Regions from separate parts of the Pseudomonas sp. BP01 genome, predicted to be linked through region 4. Evidence: predicted binding sites of a transcription regulator. Region 4 holds the regulator's gene; each other region holds the start of a gene.

What was found. Region 4 encodes sigma-54, which starts transcription at its own class of promoters, with help from an activator protein. Its sites were predicted from a motif close to ANTGGCATNNANNTTGCTNT; they were not measured.
Region 1: glnA (type I glutamate--ammonia ligase) is a predicted target of sigma-54. The motif match lies at 3,015-3,034, and genes of this name have one in related genera.
Region 2: flgB (flagellar basal body rod protein FlgB) is a predicted target of sigma-54. The motif match lies at 2,943-2,962, and genes of this name have one in related genera.
Region 3: nirB (nitrite reductase large subunit NirB) is a predicted target of sigma-54. The motif match lies at 1,951-1,970, and genes of this name have one in related genera.

Annotation. Positions count from the first base shown of each region.
Region 1 covers NZ_JAFBKA010000008.1:54,456-60,101, reverse strand. The annotation lists gene typA (translational GTPase TypA) at 1-1,057, opposite strand, end outside; gene thiI (tRNA uracil 4-sulfurtransferase ThiI) at 1,186-2,640, opposite strand; gene glnA (type I glutamate--ammonia ligase) at 3,132-4,538, shown strand; gene glnL (nitrogen regulation protein NR(II)) at 4,893-5,646, shown strand, end outside.
Region 2 covers NZ_JAFBKA010000001.1:179,110-184,755, forward strand. The annotation lists gene flgE (flagellar hook protein FlgE) at 1-1,297, opposite strand, end outside; gene flgD (flagellar hook assembly protein FlgD) at 1,326-2,027, opposite strand; gene flgC (flagellar basal body rod protein FlgC) at 2,040-2,483, opposite strand; gene flgB (flagellar basal body rod protein FlgB) at 2,486-2,896, opposite strand; gene cheR (protein-glutamate O-methyltransferase CheR) at 3,266-4,093, opposite strand; gene JOY50_RS00805 (chemotaxis protein CheV) at 4,145-5,074, opposite strand; gene flgA (flagellar basal body P-ring formation chaperone FlgA) at 5,152-5,646, shown strand, end outside.
Region 3 covers NZ_JAFBKA010000051.1:3,824-9,469, forward strand. The annotation lists gene JOY50_RS27805 (bifunctional nitrate reductase/sulfite reductase flavoprotein subunit alpha) at 1-1,790, shown strand, start outside; gene nirB (nitrite reductase large subunit NirB) at 2,095-4,647, shown strand; gene nirD (nitrite reductase small subunit NirD) at 4,647-5,009, shown strand; gene JOY50_RS27820 (2-hydroxyacid dehydrogenase) at 5,132-5,646, opposite strand, start outside.
Region 4 covers NZ_JAFBKA010000010.1:43,153-48,798, reverse strand. The annotation lists gene lptA (lipopolysaccharide transport periplasmic protein LptA) at 1-366, shown strand, start outside; gene lptB (LPS export ABC transporter ATP-binding protein) at 367-1,092, shown strand; gene JOY50_RS11130 (RNA polymerase factor sigma-54) at 1,269-2,762, shown strand; gene hpf (ribosome hibernation-promoting factor, HPF/YfiA family) at 2,842-3,150, shown strand; gene ptsN (PTS IIA-like nitrogen regulatory protein PtsN) at 3,163-3,627, shown strand; gene rapZ (RNase adapter RapZ) at 3,630-4,484, shown strand; gene JOY50_RS11110 (HPr family phosphocarrier protein) at 4,504-4,776, shown strand; gene JOY50_RS11105 (ZIP family metal transporter) at 4,935-5,646, opposite strand, start outside.

The DNA.
Region 1 (5,646 bases), on a different contig from region 4:
GGGAATCGGTTTCTTCAACGCGCAGGGCTACGTTGTACAGCAGCTCTTTGTCCAGACGGTCCTTGATGTTACGGCTGGTGACGAACTTGCCTTCCTTGCCGCAGAACGGCGAGTCGTTGACCTGGAAGGTCATCGAAACGGTAGGCTCGTCAACGGTCAGCGGCTTCATCGCCTCAACGGCAGTCGGGTCGCACAGGGTGTCGGAGATGAACAGCTCGTCGAAACCGCTGATGCAGACGATGTCGCCAGCCTGGGCTTCTTCAACGTCGACGCGGTGCAGGCCGTGGTGGCCCATCAGCTTGAGGATACGGCCGTTACGCTTCTTGCCGTCAGCGTCGATGGCAACAACCGGGGTGTTCGGCTTGATGCGACCACGGGCAATACGGCCAACGCCGATAACACCCAGGAAGCTGTTGTAGTCCAGTGCAGAGATCTGCATCTGGAACGGGCCGTCACGGTCAACAGCTGGTGCTGGAACGTGGTCGATGACAGCCTGGTACAGGGCAGTCATGTCTTCGCCCATTTCGGTGTGGTCCAGACCGGCAATGCCGTTCAGGGCCGAGGCGTAGACCACTTTGAAGTCCAGCTGCTCGTCGGTAGCGCCGAGGTTGTCGAACAGGTCGAAGATCTGGTCCAGAACCCAGTCAGGACGCGCGCCCGGACGGTCAACCTTGTTGATCACGACGATTGGCTTCAGGCCGGCTTCGAAGGCCTTCTTGGTCACGAAGCGGGTTTGCGGCATAGGGCCGTCTTGAGCGTCGACCAGCAGCAGCACGGAGTCGACCATCGACATTACACGCTCAACCTCGCCACCGAAGTCGGCGTGGCCGGGGGTGTCGACGATGTTGATGTGGTAGCCGTTCCAGTTGATGGCGGTGTTTTTCGCCAGAATGGTAATACCGCGCTCTTTTTCCTGGTCGTTGGAGTCCATGACGCGCTCGTCGTTGAGCTCGTTACGCTCCAAAGTGCCGGACTGACGCAGGAGTTTGTCGACCAGGGTGGTTTTACCATGGTCAACGTGGGCGATGATGGCGATGTTACGCAGATTTTCGATCACAAGTGTATCTCGATCAGAGGATTCGGTTGCCGCCCAGTGTAGGCGGCCAATATGTACTGTTTAAGGCTCAGCGGGCCCGGCGGTCGGGAGGGCGATGGCGGATACTGCCGCCATACAGCCCCGGCGTCTTATGTCGGACGATAAACACGCACATTGGCATGTCCCTCACTGAGCAGATGGTGTGCGTGCAAACGGCTCATCACACCCTTGTCGCAATACAGCAAGTACTGGCGCGTCGGGTCCAGATGCTTGAACTTGCTGTTGATGGCATAGAACGGCATGGCCTGGACTTCGATACCTTCCAGCACCAGGGGTTCGTCTTCCTGGGCATCGGGGTGACGAATGTCGATGACGATCTGGCCCGAGAGTGCCTCGGCCACTTCCTCGATTTCGACATCCTTGCCCAGTTCGTCGATCACATGGTCGATGGAGATCAGCTTGGCGCGCTCCAGGGCGCGCTCCAGCACGGCCATGTCGAACTGCTTTTCTTCATGCTCCATGCGGTGGCGCTTGGCGTGAGTGGTCGGGTTCACCGAAATCACGCCGCAGTATTCTGGCATGTGCTTGGCGAAGTCGGCGGTGCCGATTTCGTTGGCCTGGTCGATGATGTCCTGCTTGTGGCTGGCCAGCAAAGGGCGCAGCACCAGCTTGTCGGTGGCCGAGTCGATGATCGACAGGTTCGGCAGGGTCTGGCTAGACACCTGGGAAATGGCCTCGCCAGTTACCAGGGCGTCGATTTCCAGGCGGTCAGCCATGTGCGCGGCACCGCGCAGCATCATGCGCTTGAGGGTGACGCCCATGTAGCTGTTGTCGACCTTGTTGAGGATCTCGCCGACCACTTCTTCGAACGGCACGCTGATGAACAGCACGCGCTGGCTGCTGCCGTACTTTTTCCACAGGTAGTGGGCGACTTCCATCACGCCCAGCTCGTGGGCACGGCCGCCGAGGTTGAAGAAGCAGAAGTGGGTCATCAGGCCACGGCGCATCATCTGGTAGGCCGCCACGGTGGAGTCGAAGCCACCGGACATCAGCACCAGGGTCTGCTCCAGGGCGCCCAGCGGATAGCCGCCGATGCCCTGGTGCTGGTTGTGGATGACGTACAGGCGCTGGTTGCGGATTTCGATGCGTACCAGCACTTCAGGCTTTTTCAGCTCGATGCCGGCCGCGCCACACTGTTGGCGCAGCTGGCTGCCGACGTAACGGTCGACGTCCATGGAGGTGAAGTCATGGTGGCCGCCGCGCTTGCAGCGCACGGCAAAATGCTTGCCGGCCAGCAGGTGGCCGAAGTGCTGCTTGCACTTGGCAACGATGTCGTCGAAGTCACCCAGCGGGTATTCCTCAACCTGCAGGAAGTGGGTGATACCCGGTGTGCAGGTGAGGCGTTCGATGATCTCGCGCTGGACCTTTTCGTCCTCGATGCGGGTAACCACTTCGAGATTGTCCCAGACACCATCGACCGCGAGCTCAGGATCGAGGTCCTTGAGCACGTTGCGGATGTTCTTGGCGAGCTGGCGGATGAAGCGCTTGCGCACCGGCCGGCTCTTGATGGTGATTTCTGGGAAGACTTTGACGATAAGTTTCATTGGTTAACAGCGCGCGCAGGGCCTGCCGAAAATGTGGGGCGCGAATTATAGCGGAAACTGCTCAGGATTTGACCAACTTTTGATCAGAAGCTTTGAGATAAATGCAAGGCTGCGTTTTTGTGGCGCCTGTTCCGGCCCTTTCGCGGGTAAACCCGCTCCTACAGGGGTTTGCACAGTCCTCGAAATCCGTGCGGTCCCTGTGGGAGCGGGTTTACCCGCGAAGAGGCCCTCGAAAAAGGCACAAGACTCACCAGGCGCACCATAATAGTGCGCACCCACCAAAAACCGCATCGTAAGGGTGCACTTTTCCCCGCCAACCCCCGGCTAAATGCCCGCAAACGCCTGCTTTTATCCCACCCTCGCCATTTTCGGGCACTGGCATGCAATTTGCTCCCTTGTGAGGCAGGTAAGCTTGGCCGACTATCCGCGCCCGGCAACACCCTTTTTCCAGGGCAGCGGCCCACCGCGCTCTAGACCATCCGGAGGACAACATGTCGAAGTCGGTTCAACTCATCAAAGATCATGACGTCAAGTGGATTGATCTGCGTTTCACGGACACCAAAGGCATTCAACACCACGTGACCATGCCGTCGCGTGATGCGCTGGACGAAGACTTCTTCGAAGTGGGCAAGATGTTCGACGGCTCCTCCATCGCTGGCTGGAAAGGCATCGAAGCTTCCGACATGATCCTGATGCCGGTTGACGATACTGCCGTGCTGGACCCTTTCACCGAAGAACCTACCCTGATCATCACCTGCGACATCGTCGACCCGTCGAGCATGCAGGGCTACGATCGCGACCCACGTGCGATCGCCAAACGCGCCGAAGAGTACCTGAAGAGCACCGGCATCGGTGACACCGTATTCGCAGGCCCGGAGCCAGAGTTCTTCATCTTCGACGAAGTGAAGTTCCACTCGGACATCTCCGGTTCGATGTTCAAGATCTTCTCCGAGCAAGGCTCGTGGATGACCGGCGCTGACGTGGAAGGCGGCAACAAAGGCCACCGTCCAGGCGTGAAAGGCGGCTACTTCCCGGTTCCGCCGTTCGACCACGACCACGAAATCCGTACTGCCATGTGCAACGCGCTGGAAGAAATGGGCCAGACCGTTGAAGTTCACCACCACGAAGTGGCGACTGCCGGCCAGAACGAAATCGGCGTCAAGTTCAACACCTTGGTGAAAAAGGCTGACGAAGTACAGGCCCTGAAATACGTCGTGCACAACGTTGCCGACGCTTACGGCCGTACCGCCACCTTCATGCCGAAGCCACTGTACGGCGACAACGGCTCGGGCATGCACGTGCACATGTCGATCTGGAAAGACGGCAAGAACACCTTCTCGGGTGAAGGCTATGCCGGCCTGTCCGACACTGCCCTGTACTTCATCGGCGGTATCATCAAGCACGGTAAGGCCCTGAACGGCTTCACCAACCCGTCGACCAACTCCTACAAGCGTCTGGTCCCAGGCTTCGAAGCCCCGGTAATGCTGGCCTACTCGGCTCGCAACCGTTCCGCCTCGATCCGTATTCCTTACGTCGGCAGCCCGAAAGCCCGCCGTATCGAAGCACGCTTCCCGGACCCATCGGCCAACCCGTACCTGGCCTTCGCGGCCCTGCTGATGGCTGGCCTGGACGGCATCCAGAACAAGATCCACCCAGGCGATGCTGCCGACAAGAACCTGTACGACCTGCCACCAGAAGAGGCCAAGGACATTCCGCAAGTGTGCGGCAGCCTGAAAGAAGCCCTGGAAGAGCTGGACAAAGGCCGTGCGTTCCTGACCAAGGGCGGCGTGTTCTCCGACGACTTCATCGATGCCTTCATCGAGCTGAAGAGCGAAGAAGAGATCAAGGTCCGCACCTTCGTGCACCCGCTGGAATACGAGCTGTACTACAGCTGCTGATCTGATCGGCGCCTCGCGCCGGTGAAATGATCAAGACGGCCTCCCTCGGGAGGCCGTTTTCGTTAGCGCCCACGCAGAACCCTCGCCACCCACGCTATGCTCTATCTTGGTGCAAGATTGAGTGCAATGCCCCGATTTGCTCCCCAATCTGGTTCAAATTAAACGTTTCATCAAGACTTTCTGATCCGAATTTGCGCAGATCCAGGCCTTTATCGGCAAATCCCGCTTCTTTTCGGAGCTTTGGTTTGTTTCTTGCATTTTTCTGTGGAGAGACTGGCATCAGCAGATGCACCCCGAGCCCGGCCCTGGCCAAAGAAGTGCCAGGCAAGCGCCAAAAGAGGTCAACGACGCCTTATGACCATCAGCGATGCGCAGCACCGTCTGCTTCTGGACAACCTGACCACCGCCACGTTGCTGCTCAACGCCGAGCTGCGCCTGGAGTACATGAACCCGGCCGCGGAAATGCTACTGGCCGTCAGTGGTCAACGTAGCCATGGGCAGTTCATCAGCGAGCTGTTTACCGAATCGACCGAAGCGCTCAGCTCGTTGCGCCAGGCGGTCGAACAGGCGCACCCGTTCACCAAGCGCGAAGCGCAGCTCACCTCGCTGACCGGGCAGACCATCACCGTCGACTACGCGGTAACGCCCATCCTGAACCAGGGCCAGACCCTGCTGTTGCTGGAGGTGCACCCACGCGACCGGCTGCTGCGCATCACCAAGGAAGAGGCCCAGCTGAGCAAACAGGAAACCACCAAGATGCTGGTGCGCGGCCTGGCCCACGAAATCAAGAACCCCCTCGGCGGCATTCGCGGCGCGGCCCAGCTGCTGGCCCGCGAGTTACCCGAAGAAGGCCTGCGCGATTACACCAACGTGATCATCGAAGAGGCCGACCGCCTGCGTAACCTGGTCGACCGCATGCTCGGTTCGAACAAGCTGCCATCCCTGGCCATGACCAACATCCACGAAGTGCTGGAGCGGGTCTGCAGCCTGGTCGACGCCGAAAGCCAGGGCTGCATCACTTTGGTGCGCGATTACGACCCAAGCCTGCCGGACGTGCTGATCGACCGCGAGCAGATGATCCAGGCCGTGCTCAACATCGTGCGTAACG
Region 2 (5,646 bases), on a different contig from region 4:
TGATGGTGCTTTCGGTAGATATGGTCTTGGCGTTGGCCTGGTAGTTGCTCTGAGCCTTGATCAGGTTGACCAGCTCGCCGGTCAGGTCGACGTTGGAGTCCTCCAGCGCACCACCCGAGATCTGGCCCAGGGTACCGGTGTCCGGGGCGCCGATCACCGGCACGCCCGAAGCGTAGGACTCTTTCCAGTTGGTGCCGCCAATCGGCGTCAGGCCCTGCAGGTTGGCGAAGTTGGCAATGGCCACCTGACCAATCACCTTGTCCTTGCCGTTGGTGAAGCTGGCGAACAGGTAGCCGTTCTGGTCAATGCTCAGCCCTGAAAGCTCACCGGTGGCGAAGCCATCCTGGGACTTGGCAATTTCTGCAGACGACGCGTTGTATTGGGTAGCGCCCAGCATGTCCAGCTTCACACCATCCGCATTAGCGATGGCGCCATTGGCGGACCACTCACCGGCGGCATTTTTCTGCGCAGGGATCCAGTCATTCAGCCGGAACATCTTGTCCTCACCCACGCTCAGACCGCCTGCGACATCACCCGCAGTCAGCGCATTCTTGTCCAGCGTACCATCCGACTTGAAGGGCACCGCATTGACCAACGGCGTGGTGGAAGCCGGATCTGTCGGGTTGCGACCATCGATGGTGGTGTGCATGGACCAGGTGTTGGTCGCATCGTCCTTGATGAAATATTGATTCATCTGGTGTTCATTGCCCTGGCTGTCATACACCGGGGTATTGAACGTGAAGTTGTAGGAACTTGCGTTGGTGGGGTCAAACGGCGTTATCGACGGGGAGGTTGCGGCTGAGTTGAGGTTGATCTTCTCCGTGATGAGGCTGGTCGGCTTCGGCGTAAGGTTGGAAGTGTCGATCTGCAGATTGGTCAGCACGCCCTGGATGATTTTGCCGTCCTCGCCCACTGCATAACCTTGCAGGTTGGCCCCCCCGGCATTTACCACATAACCTTGCTTGTCGCTGTAGAACGCCCCGGCACGGGTGTAGATTTTCGAGCCGTTGTCGTTCAGGGCGAAGAAGCCGTTGCCATCGATGGCCATGTCCAGCGCCTGGCCGGTTGCATTGATGTTGCCTGGCGTGAACAACTGCGAAACCGCGGCGGTCTTTACCCCTGTGCCGATCACTGTCTTGCCGGCACTGGTACCACGAACGGAGTTGGAGTACTGGTCGGCGAACTCGGCGCGCGACGACTTGAAGCCGGTGGTGGCGACGTTGGCAATGTTGTTGCCGGTAACGTTCAGGGCCTTGTTTGCTGCATAGAGGCCGCTAAGGCCGATATTGAAAGACATGTGTAACTCCTGTCGTTTTGCTCAGGCCCTAGATGCCGATGCTTTGGATTTTGGAAAGCGCAACACTGCCCAGCCCAGCCAGGTTGAGTGTCATCTCAGAACCGTTGGTGCCCATGGTCACACTGGTGACCGAGGCCGGCAGGTTGGTGGTCATGGCCGTGGCCTGGCCGTCGATCGAGGCAGTGGCCTTGAAGCTGTAGGTACCTGCTGCCACTGCTTCGCCGTCGTCGTCCAGGCCGTTCCAGGTGAAGTCGATCTTGCCGGCTTTCTGAGTACCCAGGTCGAGGGTGCGCACCAGCTTGTCGTCCTTGTCGTAGATACCCACCGAAGTAGCGGTGCTGGACGACGTCAGGTTGACCGTGCCTTTCATATCCTTGCTGGTGTCGACCACCGCCTTGTCGGTCTGCACAATCACATTGCGCCCGACCAGTGACGAAGCCTGCAGCGCCTGGGAGGACTGCAGCCCTGCCGCGATGTAGGTCACCGAGTCATTGAGCGACTGCATGCTCTCGAGGCTGCTGAACTGCGCCAGCTGCGCCACGAACTCGCCGTTTTCCTGTGGGTCGAGCGGGTTCTGGTTCTTCATCTGGGTAACCAGCAACTGCAGGAAAGCATCCTTGCCCAGCGCGCTGCCGGCAGCGCCGGTGCTGCTGTCGGCTTTCGACGTCTGCTTCTGCAGCGAAGTCAGGTACGCGCTGCTGACGTCAGAGGTGGAGTTGGTAGTGGTCATGTCGGCTTCCTATCACTGCCCCAGGGTCAGGACTTTCTGCATCATGCTCTTGGCCGTGTTCATCAGCTCGGCGTTGGTCTGGAACGCACGGCTGGCAGAGATCATGTCTGCCATCTCCTCGACCACGTTGACGTTCGGGTAGTAGACGTAGCCGTCCTTGTTCGCCGCCGGGTGGTTTGGCTCGTAGCGTGCTTCCAGGGTGCTCTGGTCCTCGACGATGCCTTTTACCTGCACGCCCTGCCCTGCTTCGCCCTGGTCTTCGAACAGCGACTGGCTGCCGCCGGCTTGCGCATCCTGGAAGGTGGTGGCGAACACCGGGTGGCGAGCGCGGTAGGTCTGATCGATGCTCGACGAGACGGTTTCGGCGTTGGCAATGTTGGAAGCCACGGTGTTCAGGCGCGTGTTTTGCACGCTCATGCCGCTACCGGCAATGTTGAAGACACTGGAAAGGGACATGGTTATTCTCCCCGCAGGGCCGATACCAGCCCTTTGAATTTGCTGTTGAGCAAGGTGAAGCTGGCCTGGAAGCCAATGGCGTTTTCGGTGTAGTTCGATTGCTCGATCTGCGCGTCCACGGTGTTCTGGTCGATCGACGGCTGCAGCGGCGTGCGGTACTTGAGGGTATCGTCGCCCGCAATGGCGAGGCCTTCGGCTTCGATGTGGCGGCTATTGGTGCGGTCCATGGCGAAACGGCCGCTTTGCTGCTTGTCGCTTTCGGCGGCCAGCACAGAGGCGAAGTCCATGTCACGCGCCTTGTAATTGGGCGTGTCGGCGTTGGCGATGTTGTTGGCCAGCACTTCGGCGCGCTGGGCGCGGAAGCCCATGGCCTTTTCGTGGATACCAAGCGCCTTGTCGAAGCTGATGCTCATGTCGGGGAAACCTTCGGAGGTTGACCGGAATTTCGTTGAGCAAGGTATAGCAAGGGCTGTGCCAACCCGTGCAAAGCCCACAAATACGGGGCTACGAGGCACAGTGCTGTCAGGGTGATGCCAGAAAAGCGGCAAAGGCCTTCCGCCCTGGGCGGCGAAAGCGGCAATTGTCGGGCGGCAAAAGCGGCAAACCAAAAAATTGACGTCAGTGTTTGCCCTGTACCGGCCCCTTCGCGGGTGAACCCGCTCCCACAGGGGTCTGCACAGTTTTCGAATCTGGTGCGGTACCTGTGGGAGCGGGTTCACCCGCGAAGAGGCCGGAGCAGGCCAACAAAAAAGGCCGGCAGTTTTCGCTGCCGGCCTTCTTGATTACTTGGCCTGGTAGATGATCCCCGGGCTGCACTGGACCATCTGGTAATGGTCCGGCAACCCGTTCAGCGCTTCCGAAGCGCCAAGGAACAGGTAGCCGCCTGGCTTAAGGGTGCTGTGAATGCGCAGCAGGATGTCCCGCTTCACCTGCGCCGAGAAGTAGATCAGCACGTTACGGCAGAACACGATGTCGAACTTGCCCAGGCTGGCATAGCTGTCCAGCAGGTTGAACGAGCGGAACTCGACGCGGCTGCGAATCGCCGGTTTGATCGCCCAGCGCCCCGCTCCCTTGGGGTCGAAGTAGCGCTGCAGGCGTTCCTGGGACAGGCCGCGGGCAATGGCCAGGCTGTCATACTCACCGGTCTTGCAGTTGGTGAGCATGGTGCCGGACAGGTCGGTGGCAACGATCTGCGCGCCCATCTTCAACTGGCCAAGGTTGCTGCGCTCGAATTCGTCGATGGCCATCGAGATGGAATACGGCTCCTGCCCCGACGAACAAGCCGCCGACCACATGCGCAGGCGCTGGCCGGGGTTGTTGCGGATGAACTCGGGGATCACCTTGTTCTTCAGCACTTCGAACGGGTAGGTATCGCGAAACCACAGGGTCTCGTTGGTGGTCATGGCATCGACCACCTGCTCGCGCAAACCACTGCGCGGCTGGGCCTGGATGCGCTGCACCAGCTCGCCCAGGCTCTTGATGCCCTGTTGTTCCATCAGCTTGTTGAGACGGCTGGAAACCAGGTACTGCTTATTTTCGCCCAGCAGGATGCCACAGGCTTTCTCCAGGAATACCCGGAACTGTTCGAAATCCAAATTACCCGTAGACACTCTTGCCGCCTCTTTTCAATCACTGGTGCCGGGGGCCTGCCCCCGGCTGCTTCAATGCGCTGCCTTGATCCGGTCGACCACCCGTTGGGCCAGGTCGTCCGGCTTGAACTTGGCCAGAAAGTCATCGGCGCCGACCTTCTTGACCATTGCCTGGTTGAACACCCCGGAAAGCGAAGTATGCAGGCAGATGTGCAATTTTTGCATGCGCGGGTCGCTGCGGATCTCCGCCGTTAGCGTATAGCCGTCCATTTCCGGCATTTCAATGTCCGAGATCATCATCAGGAACTCTTCTTCAGGCTTTTTGCCCTCATCCACCAGCTGGCGCAGGTAGTTCAGGGCCTGGCGGCCATCGTTGAGTGCCACGACCTCCACCCCCACGGTCTGCAGGCAACGGCTGACCTGCTTGCGCGCCACCGACGAATCGTCCACGGTCAGCACCCGCATCAGCACGGCCTTGTCCTGCGTCTCGGCATCGATCACCCCAGCCGATACAGACTCGGACGACGGCGACACTTCGGCCAGCACCTTCTCCACATCGATGATCTCGACCATGCGGTTGTCCACCCGGGTGACCGCAGTCAGGTAGTGGTCACGGCCGGTGCCCTTGGGTGGCGGGTGGATCTCTTCCCAGTTCATGTTGACGATGCGCTCCACCGAGTGCACCAAGAAGCCTTGGGTCTTGGTGTTGTACTCGGTGATGATCACGAAGCTGTTGCGCGTCTCTTCCTGCAGCGGGCGCATCCCGGTGGCCATCGACAAGTCGAGGATCGGGATGGTCGCCCCGCGAATGTTGGCAACGCCACGCACCACCGGGTGCGCCTTGGGCAGCAGGGTCAGCGCAGGGCATTGCAGCACTTCCCTGACCTTGAACACGTTGATGCCGTATAGCTGTTCGCCATTGAGGCGGAACAGCAGCAATTCCAGGCGATTCTGCCCCACCAGCTGCGTGCGCTGGTTGACCGAATCCATAACACCCGCCATGCCAGACTCCTTAATCTTTCAGCCTTTCGTTGCAACTCAGGTTACGAGTCGGCACGGGCTTTGCTTTTTTGAGCGTCATGCATACGAAAACGACAATTTTCCGACGATTGACGCGCCTGCTGACTGGCTCGCTGGCCACGTTGTGCCTGCTGGCGCCCGGCGTTCGCACGGTAGCGGACGCGCTCACCTTGCCTGAACAGCTTATCGGTGTCACCCAAGGGTTTCTTGAATTCACCGTCGAAGATTACCTGGCCACCACCCAGACCGCCGGCCGTTATGAAATCCAGGTCAACCCGCTGGACCCACGCCTGCGCATGCCGTTGTGCAGCCAGCAGCTGGACGCCTCGCTGGAAAGCCCCGCCCTGCCGCTTGGCCGGGTGACAGTACGGGTACGCTGCGACAGCGCGGCGCCGTGGACGGTGTTTGTCCCGGCCACGGTGCGGTTGTTCCGCGACGTGGTGGTGGTCACCCGCCCGCTCAAGCGTGACAACACGGTGGGCGAAGGCGACGTGGCCCTGCGCGAGCGCGATGTGGGCACCCTTGGCCAGGGTTTTCTGACCGAACTGGACCAG
Region 3 (5,646 bases), on a different contig from region 4:
GCCTGGACACCCTGCCAGCCCCGGTGCTGGCAGAAGAAGAGCGCCATTACCTGCAAGGTTTCGTGCTGGGCCTGGACCAGGCACGTGCAGAGGGTGTGCCCCGCCTGCCGGCCAGTGCGCCACTGGCGGCCAACCGCCGGCTGTTTATCGACGGCTTGCTGGCCGGGCTATTCGCCCAGCCTGCAACACTGCCCGCTGCGGCGCTGGTGGCGCCACGGCATCAAGTGCTGTGGGCCTCGCAGACCGGCAACGGCGAGCTGCTGGCCGAGCGCTGTGCCGAACACCTGCGCGGTGCCGGCCTCGACGTGCAGCTCAGTTGCATGGACGCGGTCAGCCCAAGCCAGCTGCAGGGTGCTGCCAGCGTGGTGTTGATCGCCAGCACTTTTGGCGATGGCGACGCGCCCGACAGCGCGGCGGCGTTCTGGCAGGCCTTGCAGGGCGAGGAGGGCGCCTGCTGTGCTGAGGTGCCCTATGCCGTGCTGGCCTTGGGCGACTCCAGTTACGACCAGTTCTGCGGCTTTGGCCGCAAGCTCGACCAGCGCCTGGCCGAACTGGGTGGGCGTCGCCTGCTGCAACGGGTGGATTGCGAGCCAGACTTTGATCAAGCGTTCGCTGGCTGGCTCGCAGCGTTGCTGCCCTCGCTGGGCAGTGCCGCTGCGCCACCGCCGGCCAGCGCACTTGCACCCATGGCGGCCTACAGCAAACAGCAACCCTGGGCCGCCGCCTTGCTGGAAAACCACCTGCTCAACAGCCCCGGTGCCAGCAAGGAAACACGCCAACTGGTGTTCGACCTGAGCGGTAGCGGCTTCAGCTATGCCGCCGGTGATGCCCTGGGCGTGTGGCCGCGCAACTGCCCGGCCCTGGTCGACGAACTGCTGGCGCTGATGCAGCTCGATGGCCAGGCCATGGTCGAGCTCAAGGGCCAGCCGGCCATGCCACTGGCCGAAGCCCTGCAAACGCACCTGGAGATCGCCAAGGTCACCGCGCAGCAACTGCAGGCCTTCGCTGGCAATGCACCGGACCTGCAGCGTCTGCTGCAGCCCGAGTGCAAGGCCGAGCTGCAGGACTGGCTGTGGGGCCGGCAGTTGGTCGATGTGCTGCGCGCCTTCCCCCAACAGCTACCGCTGGCCAGCTGGCTGGACCTGCTCAAGCCCTTGCAGCCGCGTCTTTACTCGATCAGCTCCAGCCCATTGGCGCATCCGGGCCAGGTCCACCTGACCGTCTCCACCGTGCGGTACGGCGAGCGCAAGGGCGTGTGTTCGGCCTTCCTCGCCGACCGCGCGCAAGCGGTGAAGGTGGCTATCTTCCCGCAGGTGTCGAAGCACTTCCGGCTGCCCGAAGACGACAGCGTGCCGGTGATCATGGTTGGCCCGGGTACCGGCATTGCGCCGTTCCGGGCGTTTCTTGAGGAGCGGGAGGTGCGGGGGGCGAAAGGGGGTAACTGGCTGTTCTTTGGCGAGCAGTACGCCGCTACCGACTTCTACTACCGGGAACAATTGCAGGCTTGGGAGGCAGCAGGGCACTTGCGGCTGCACACGGCGTTCTCGCGGGACCAGGCGCAGAAGGTCTATGTGCAGCAGCGCATGCTCGAGCAGGGCGCGCAGTTGTGGCAATGGCTTGAGGCGGGGGCGTATTTCTATGTGTGTGGGGATGCGCAGCGCATGGCCAAGGATGTGGATGCGGCGTTGCGCACGGTCGTGGCTGAGCACGGCGGGATGGATGCAGCGGCGGCGGCTGCCTATGTCGAAGGGTTGAGCAAGGCCAAGCGCTATCGGCGGGATGTGTACTGAAGTGCACCGGGATGGGGAGTGATGCACTTGGAATGTGCAATTGCTGTGCTGGCCCTATCGCCGGCAAGCCAGCTCCCACAGGTATCTTGCAAACCTCGAAACCTGTGGCGGCCCTTGTGGGAGCTGGCTTGCCGGCGATAGGGCCAGCACAGGAAAAAGGATTGGCACAGTCCCTGCTTTACCTCCAATACAACAAGCCCCACTGATCAACGGCGATCAACCCGGGGGCACACCGTGATGAATACAGGCAAAGGCGCCTGGAGCTTCGGCTCCAGGCGCTTTTTTTTTGATCGAGGATCGGCTTATGAAGGCAACAGCGAGCAGCGGGCAACGAGAGCGACTGGTCATCGTCGGCAACGGCATGGTCGGCCACCACTGCGTCGAACAACTGGTCAGCCGCGGCGCCCTGCAGCGCTTCGAAGTGCGGGTGTTCGGCGAAGAGCGCCAACGCGCCTACGACCGCGTTCACCTGTCCGAATACTTCGGCGGCAGTTGTGCCGAGACCCTGGCCCTGTGCGACCACGACTTCTACAACGCCAACGGCGTGCACCTGCACCTCGGTGAGGCCGTGCTGGAAATCGACCGTGAGCGCTGCGAAGTAGTCACCGCCGAGGGGCGCTACGGCTACGACCAACTGGTCCTGGCCACTGGCTCATACCCGTTCGTGCCGCCGATCGAAGGCTCCAGCGGCAATGCCCGTCTGGTCTACCGCACCCTTGATGACCTCGATGGCATTCGCGCTGCCGCAGCCGGTGCCCGCCGTGGCGTGGTGGTCGGTGGTGGCCTGCTCGGCCTGGAGGCCGCCAACGCGCTCAAATCGCTGGGCCTGGAAGCCCACGTGGTGGAATTTGCCCCACGGCTGATGCCGGTTCAGCTGGACGGCGAGGGCGGTGCCGCGCTCAAGGCACAGATTGAAGCGCTGGGCGTTGGCGTGCACTTGTCGCGTGCCACCCAGTCGATCAGCGGCGGTGAAACCTACCGCTACCGCATGAACTTCGACGGTGGCGAGCACCTGGAAGCCGACCTGATCGTGTTCTCCGCCGGTATTCGCCCGCAGGATGCCTTGGGCCGTGGCTGCGGCCTGGACATCGCCGCCCGCGGTGGCGTGGTGATCGACAACCACTGCCGCAGCAGCGACCCGCGCATCTTTGCCATCGGCGAGTGCGCTTCGTGGAACGGTAGCGTGTTCGGCTTGGTCGCCCCGGGTTACAGCATGGCGCGCAACCTGGCGGCGTTGCTGATGGGGGAAGCGGCGGTGGCGTTTACCGGCGCCGACATGTCGACCAAGCTCAAGTTGCTGGGCGTGGATGTCGGTTCGATCGGCGATGCCCATGGCGCCACCCCTGGTTCACGCAGCTACCGCTTTATCGACGAAGCCAACAGCGCGTACCGCCGGCTGGTGGTAGACGCCAGCGGCAAGCACGTGCTGGGCGCGGTGCTGGTCGGCGACAACAGCTACTACGACACCCTGCTGCAATACGCCCAGAATGGCATCGCCCTGCCAGCCGACCCGGCAGCGCTAATTCTGCCGCAAGGCGGTGGTGCACCGGCCCTTGGCGCCGATGCGCTGCCGGACAGCGCAACCATCTGCTCGTGCCACAACGTCAGCAAGGGTGCGGTGTGCGCCGCCATCGACAGCGGTTGCAGCGACCTTGCTTCGGTCAAGGGCTGCACCAAGGCCGGCACCGGCTGCGGTGGTTGCGCGGCCTTGCTCAAGCAGGTGTTCGAGCACGAGCTGACCGCCCGCGGCGTGGCGGTGGACAAAAGCCTGTGCGAGCACTTCGCCTACACCCGCCAGGAACTGTACGGGCTGGTGCGGGTGGAGGGCATCCGCACCTACAGCGAGCTGCTCGAACGCCACGGCAAGGGCCACGTTGGCTGTGACATCTGCAAGCCGGCGGTGGGCAACATCCTCGCCTCGTGCTGGAACCAGCCGATCATGGACCCGGCGCTGGTGCCGCTGCAGGACACCAACGACACCTTCATGGCCAACATGCAGAAGAACGGCACCTACTCGGTGGTGCCGCGCATTCCGGGGGGGGAAATCACCCCCGACAAGCTCATCGTCATCGGCCAGGTGGCCAAGAAGTACGACCTGTACACCAAGATCACCGGCGGCCAGCGCATCGACCTGTTCGGCGCCCAGCTGCACGAGCTGCCGCTGATCTGGGGCGAGCTGATCGAAGCCGGCTTCGAAACCGGCCACGCCTACGGCAAGTCGACCCGCACGGTGAAATCCTGCGTGGGCAGCACCTGGTGCCGTTACGGCGTGCAAGACAGCGTCGCCATGGCCCTGCGCCTGGAAGACCGCTACAAGGGCCTGCGCAGCCCGCACAAACTCAAGTTCGCGGTATCGGGCTGCACCCGTGAATGCGCCGAGGCGCAGAGCAAGGACATCGGCGTGATCGCCACCGACAAGGGCTGGAACCTGTACGTGTGCGGCAACGGCGGCATGCGCCCCCGGCATGCCGAGCTGTTCGCCACCGACCTGGACGACGAAACCCTGGTGCGCCTGATCGACCGCGTACTGATGTTCTACATCCGTACGGCCGACAAGTTGCAGCGCACCTCGGTGTGGCGCGAGAACCTGGAAGGCGGCCTGGACTACCTGAAACAGGTCGTGATCGACGATAGCCTGGGGCTCGCCAGCGAGCTGGAAAGCCAGATGCAGCATGTGGTCGACCAGTATGAATGCGAATGGGCCAACGCCCTCAACGACCCCGAGAAGCTCAAGCGTTTCCGTACCTTTGTCAACGATCGCCGCGCTGACCCGGACGTGCACTTCGTGCGTGAACGCGAACAACGCCGGCCAGCGGCGCCGCTGCACCTGATCCCTACTGTCGAGGAGGCTGTCTGATGAACCTGTCCAATGCTGCTGTGAAAACCTGTGAAAACTGGCAGGCGGTGTGCCAGGCGCAAGACCTGGTGGCTGACTCCGGGGTGGTGGTGTGGCTCGACGGGGCCCAGGTGGCGCTGTTCTACCTGCCGGGGCAGGCGCAGCCGCTGTACGCGGTGGACAACCGCGACCCGCGTTCCGGTGCCAACATCATCGGCCGCGGGCTGGTGGGCAGCGTGCAAGGTGAGTTGGTGGTGGCAGCGCCGCTCTACAAGCAGCACTTCAGCCTGCTGAGTGGGGAGTGCCTGGAGGATGCCGGGCAGAGGTTGCGGGTGTGGCCGGTGCGGTTGAAGGGGGAGGCCGTGGAGCTGTCTGTGGCCTGATCACCATTGGTTGGCTGCCCCCACTTCGCGGGCTTGTCGCGCGAACACGGGCGAAGCCCGTGCCATGCACCGTGTTGGATGCTTCGCGGGGGCAAGCCCGCGAAGAGGCCGGCACCAGCCGGCTAGATCACCAAGCCCTGCGGCGTGCGCCCGGCAAATACATCCACCAGGCTGGCCACCACCATCTCGCCCATGCGCGTGCGGGTCTGCACCGTGGCGCTGGCTCGATGCGGCTGCAGCACCACATCCTCACGCTCGAACAATGCCTCGGGCGCGCGGGGTTCGTCGGCAAACACATCCAGCGCCGCGCCAGCGATTTCCCCGGCCTGCAGCGCCGCGATCAACGCCGGCTCATCCACCAGCTTGCCGCGTGCGATGTTGATCAGGTATCCCTCTGCACCTAACGCCCGCAGCACTTGGCGATCGATCAGCGCCTCGCCCTTGTCGGCCGCCGCCGCCAGGATCAGTGCATCACTGTCCTTGGCCAGCTGCAGCAGGTCTGCCTCAAAGCCGTAAGGCACGTCCAGCGGCTGCAGGTCGGTGTAGCGAATCGGGCACCCGAACGCTGCCGCCCGTTGGGCGACTGCGCGGCCGACGCGCCCCATGCCGACGATGCCAACGCGCATGCCCGACACCT
Region 4 (5,646 bases):
GACGTGGTCATTACTCAGGGCTCGATGATGATCAAAGGCAACACCGTCACCATCACCCGCTCCGCTTCCGGCGACATCGATGTGGTGACTTCGGTGGGCAACCTGGCCTACTTCGAGCAGCAACAAAGCGCGGCCAAACCAGACAAGATGAAAGGCTGGGGCGTGACCATTCAGTACCAGGCGCTGAAAGACCTGGTGATTCTCACTGACCGCGCCAAGGTCGAGAGCGAAGGCAACACCACCGAAGGCGAGAAGATCGTCTACAACACCCAGACCCAGGTGGCGACCGCCGGTCGTGGTGGCAACGTGACTACACCGCGTCAGCGTATCGACATGGTGATCCAGCCCAAGAAGAAGGCCGAGTAAATGGCAACCCTCAAAGCCCAGCACCTGGCCAAGAGCTACAAGGGGCGGCAGGTCGTACGTGATGTCAGCCTGTCGATCGACAGTGGCCAGATCGTCGGCCTGCTCGGCCCCAACGGCGCCGGCAAGACCACCTGCTTCTACATGATTGTCGGGCTGGTCCAGGCCGAGCAGGGGCGCGTGCTCATCGACAACCTCGATGTCAGCCACCAGCCCATGCACGGCCGCGCCCGTGCTGGCATCGGCTACCTGCCGCAGGAAGCCTCGATCTTCCGCAAGCTGTCGGTGGCCGACAACATCATGGCCATCCTCGAGACCCGCAAGGACCTCGACCGCGACGGCCGCCGCAAGGAACTGGAAAGCCTGCTGCAGGAGTTCCACATCAGCCACATTCGCGACAACCTCGGCATGAGCCTGTCCGGTGGTGAACGCCGCCGCGTCGAGATTGCCCGCGCCCTGGCGACCGCACCCAAGTTCATCCTGCTGGACGAACCATTCGCCGGTGTCGACCCGATCTCGGTCGGCGACATCAAGCAGATCATCCACCATCTCAAGGCCAAGGGTATCGGTGTGCTGATTACCGACCACAACGTGCGCGAGACCCTGGATATCTGCGAAACCGCCTATATCGTCAATGATGGCCGGCTGATCGCCGAAGGCGACGCCGAAACCATCCTGGCCAACGACCTGGTCAAAGAAGTTTACCTGGGTCACGAGTTCCGGCTCTGACCCCGGCATGCGCCTGGAGCACTGGCAAATAGCCGTGAAACCGCGGGTAAAGTTGTTACGGTGCTCTAGGCAAACGCTACAATTTAAGGCATAAAACTTGCTTGATCTGGCGCCCAGGCGCCCTCGTGTAGTGGATGGCGCGTGCGCGCCGGCGAACAAGGTACCAAGCCCCTGCCATGAAACCATCGCTCGTCCTAAAAATGGGCCAGCAACTGACGATGACACCTCAGTTGCAACAGGCCATCCGTCTGCTCCAGCTTTCCACCCTGGACCTCCAACAGGAAATCCAGGAAGCGCTGGAGTCGAACCCGATGCTCGAACGTCAGGAAGACGGCGAGGACTTCGACAACAGCGACCCGATGGCGGACAACGCCGAGAACAAGCCGGCAGCCGAAGCCCAGGACAACAGCTTCCAGGAAAGCACCGTCAGTGCCGACAACCTGGAAGACGGTGAGTGGGGCGAGCGCATCCCCAACGAGCTTCCGGTCGACACCGCCTGGGAAGACATCTACCAGACCAGCGCCAGCAGCCTGCCGAGCAACGATGACGACGAGTGGGACTTCACCACCCGCACATCGGCCGGCGAAAGCCTGCAAAGCCACTTGCTGTGGCAACTGAACCTGGCGCCGATGTCCGACACCGACCGCCTGATCGCCGTTACCCTCATCGACAGCATCAACGGCCAGGGCTACCTGGAAGACACCCTTGAGGAAATCTGCGCCGGTTTCGACCCGGAGCTGGATATCGAGCTGGACGAGGTCGAAGCGGTGCTGCACCGCATCCAGCAGTTCGAACCGGCCGGCGTCGGCGCCCGCAACCTGGGTGAATGCCTGCTGCTGCAACTGCGCCAGCTACCTGCCAATACCCCGTGGATGACCGAAGCCAAGCGCCTGGTCACCGATTTCATCGACCTGCTCGGCAGCCGTGACTACACCCAGCTGATGCGGCGCATGAAAATCAAGGAAGACGAGCTGCGCCAGGTCATCGAGCTGGTACAAAGCCTCAACCCGCGCCCAGGTTCGCAGATCGAGTCCAGCGAGCCAGAGTACGTGGTGCCCGACGTCATCGTGCGCAAAGACAGCGACCGCTGGCTGGTGGAGCTGAACCAGGAAGCCATCCCGCGCCTGCGGGTCAACCCGCAATACGCAGGCTTTGTGCGCCGCGCCGACACCAGTGCCGACAACACCTTCATGCGCAACCAGTTGCAGGAAGCGCGCTGGTTCATCAAGAGCCTGCAAAGCCGCAACGAAACGCTGATGAAGGTTGCCACGCAGATCGTCGAGCACCAGCGCGGTTTCCTCGACCATGGTGACGAGGCGATGAAACCGCTGGTGCTGCACGACATCGCCGAGGCGGTAGGTATGCACGAGTCGACCATCTCTCGGGTTACCACGCAGAAATACATGCATACACCGCGTGGCATCTACGAACTGAAATACTTTTTCTCCAGCCACGTCAGCACCTCCGAAGGCGGAGAATGCTCGTCCACGGCGATCCGCGCGATCATCAAGAAACTTGTTGCAGCGGAAAATCAGAAAAAGCCATTGAGTGACAGCAAGATCGCTGGTTTACTGGAGGCACAAGGCATCCAGGTAGCCCGTCGCACCGTCGCCAAGTACCGCGAGTCCCTCGGCATCGCACCGTCGAGCGAGCGCAAGCGACTGATGTAGCCCCTGAGATGTGCCACAGCGTTTGTGGGGCAGGTGCAAGACCTGCCTCTTTATGCACGGGCAATAAAGGAGAAGCTGTATGCAAGTCAATATCAGTGGACAGCATGTAGAAGTCACCCAGCCACTGCGCGATTACGTGCTTGAAAAGCTCGCCCGCGTGGAAAGTCACTTCGACAAGATCACCAACGTGCAGGTCATCATGAAAGTCGAGAAGCTGCAGCAGAAGGTCGAAGCGACCCTGCAGATTCCTGGCGGTGAAGTGGTTGCCAATGCCGAAGACCAAGACATGTATGCAGCAATCGACGCCTTGGCCGACAAGCTCGACCGCCAACTGAAAAAACACAAGGAAAAACAGCAAAGCCTGCTGCAAGGTGCAGCTGCCCGCTGATCCCCCTCATCCATGATCCGACTTGAAACCATCCTGACCCCCGGCCGTTCCCTCGTGAACGTGCCGGGCGGCAGTAAGAAGCGCGCCCTTGAAAAGGTCGCCACCGTCATCGCCGAACAAGTGCCAGAGCTGGAGATGCAAGACGTCTTCGAAAAACTGGTCGCCCGGGAAAAACTCGGCTCGACCGGTTTCGGCAATGGCATCGCCATCCCCCACTGCCGGCTTGAAGGATGTTCCGCCCCGGTCAGCGCCCTGCTGCACCTCGAAGCCCCTATCGATTACGACGCCATCGATGGCGCGCCTGTGGACCTGCTGTTCGTCCTGCTGGTGCCTGAAGCTGCCACCGATGCGCATCTGGAACTGCTGCGCCAGATTGCCAGCATGCTCGATCGCAAGGAGGTTCGTGATCGCTTGCGTGCCGCCAGCAGTAACGAGGCCCTGTTCCAGGTTGTCCTGGACGTACAGAACGAGCACTGAACATGCGCCTGATCATTGTCAGCGGCCGGTCCGGCTCCGGCAAGAGCACCGCCCTCGATGTCCTGGAAGACAACGGTTTCTATTGCATTGACAACCTGCCCGCCGGGCTGCTGCCGGAGCTGGCGGAAGAGGCGCTGATCAACACCGAACTGCTGCAACCGAAGGTTGCCGTGTCGATTGACGCACGTAACCTGCCCAGCCACCTGACGCGCTTCCCCGAATTGCTCGAAGAAGCCCGCGCGCGCAACATCCAGTGCGATGTGCTGTTCCTGGATGCCGACGAAGACATGCTGCTCAAGCGCTTCTCGGAAACCCGCCGACGCCACCCACTGACCAATGCCAACCGCTCGCTGGCCGAAGCGATTCGCGTCGAGAGTGAGCTTTTGGGCCCGATCGCCGACCTGGCCGACCTGAAGATCGACACCACCAACCTGAACCTGTATCAGCTGCGTGATTCGATCAAGCTGCGTCTGCTTAACCAACCCGAGCCTGGCACTGCGTTCCTGGTCGAGTCCTTCGGTTTCAAGCGCGGCATGCCGGTGGATGCGGACCTGGTGTTCGATGTGCGCTGCTTGCCCAACCCTTACTGGAAGGCCGAGCTGCGCGAGCACTCCGGCCTCGAACAGCCGGTAATCGACTACCTGGGCGCACAACCGGATGTCGAAGACATGTTCAACGACATTTCCAGCTACCTGCTCAAGTGGCTGCCCCGCTTCGCCGCCAGCAACCGCGCCTACGTCACCATTGCCATCGGCTGCACCGGCGGCCACCACCGCTCGGTGTACATCACCGAGCGCCTTGGCCAGTTGCTGCAGCAATCCCTGAAAAACGTCCAGGTCCGCCACCGCGACCTCTAGCCCAAGGATCCGCCCCACGATGCCCGCCCGCGAAATCACCATTATCAACAAGCTGGGCCTGCATGCCCGGGCGGCAGCCAAGTTCGTCGGCGTGGCGGGCCGCTTCCCCTGCCAGGTGCGCGTTGGCCGTGCGCCAGACAAGCTGGTGGATGGCAAGAGCATCATGGCGGTGATGATGCTGGCGGCCGGCAAAGGCACCCAGGTGCACCTGCATACCGAAGGCGAGCAGGACAACGACGCCATGGATGCGCTGGTCGAGCTGATCAACAACTTCTTCGACGAAGGCGAATAAAAGCCAGCACGATCCTTGTTGGAGCGGCCTTGTGTCGCGAGAGGGCTGCAAAGCAGCCCCAGGATTTGAGCAACAATGCACAAGTTGCCGGGGCCGCTTTGCGGCCCTATCGCGACACAAGGCCGCTCCCACAGGGAACACGCAAACCTGATAATGAATCAGGACATCGCTGTATCCATCACCATCATCAGGCAGAAGCCAATACATAGCCCCAGGCTGGCCAGACGATGATGGCCGTTGCTGCGCGATTCCGGGATGATCTCCTGGGTCACCACCAGCAGCATCGCCCCCGCCGCGCAGGCCAGGCCCAGCGGCAGCAGCAGTTCGGCGACGTTTACCAGCCAGGCGCAAATCACTGCGGCCACCGGTTCGACCAAACCTGACGCTGCGCCGATCAGGAAGGCTTTGAAGCGCGCCATGCCCGCCCCGGCCAGCACCAGCGCAATCACCAGCCCCTCAGGCACGTCCTGCAACGCAATGCCCATCGCCAGGCTGTCGGCGTCGGCCATGCCACCACCGGCCGATACTCCGATGGCCATGCCTTCGGGGATGTTGTGCGCAATGATGGCAATGACAAACAGCCAGATACGCGCAGCAATCACCGGCTGATTGCCGGTGCCGACCAGCGCTTCCGGGGAGGCGCCAGACACCTTGAGGTCAACCAGAAACAGGCACAGCGCACCGAACAGCAAGCCAAAGCTGATCAGGCCACCCGCACCCCAAGGGCTGAAACCGATGGACTGGGCCGCGTCCAACCCCGGGATGATCAGGGAAAACGCGGTAGCCGCCAGCATCACGCCGGCGCCGAAGCCCAGCAGTGTGTCGGCCAGCGCCACCGGCATGTTGCGAATGACCAGTACCGGTACCGCC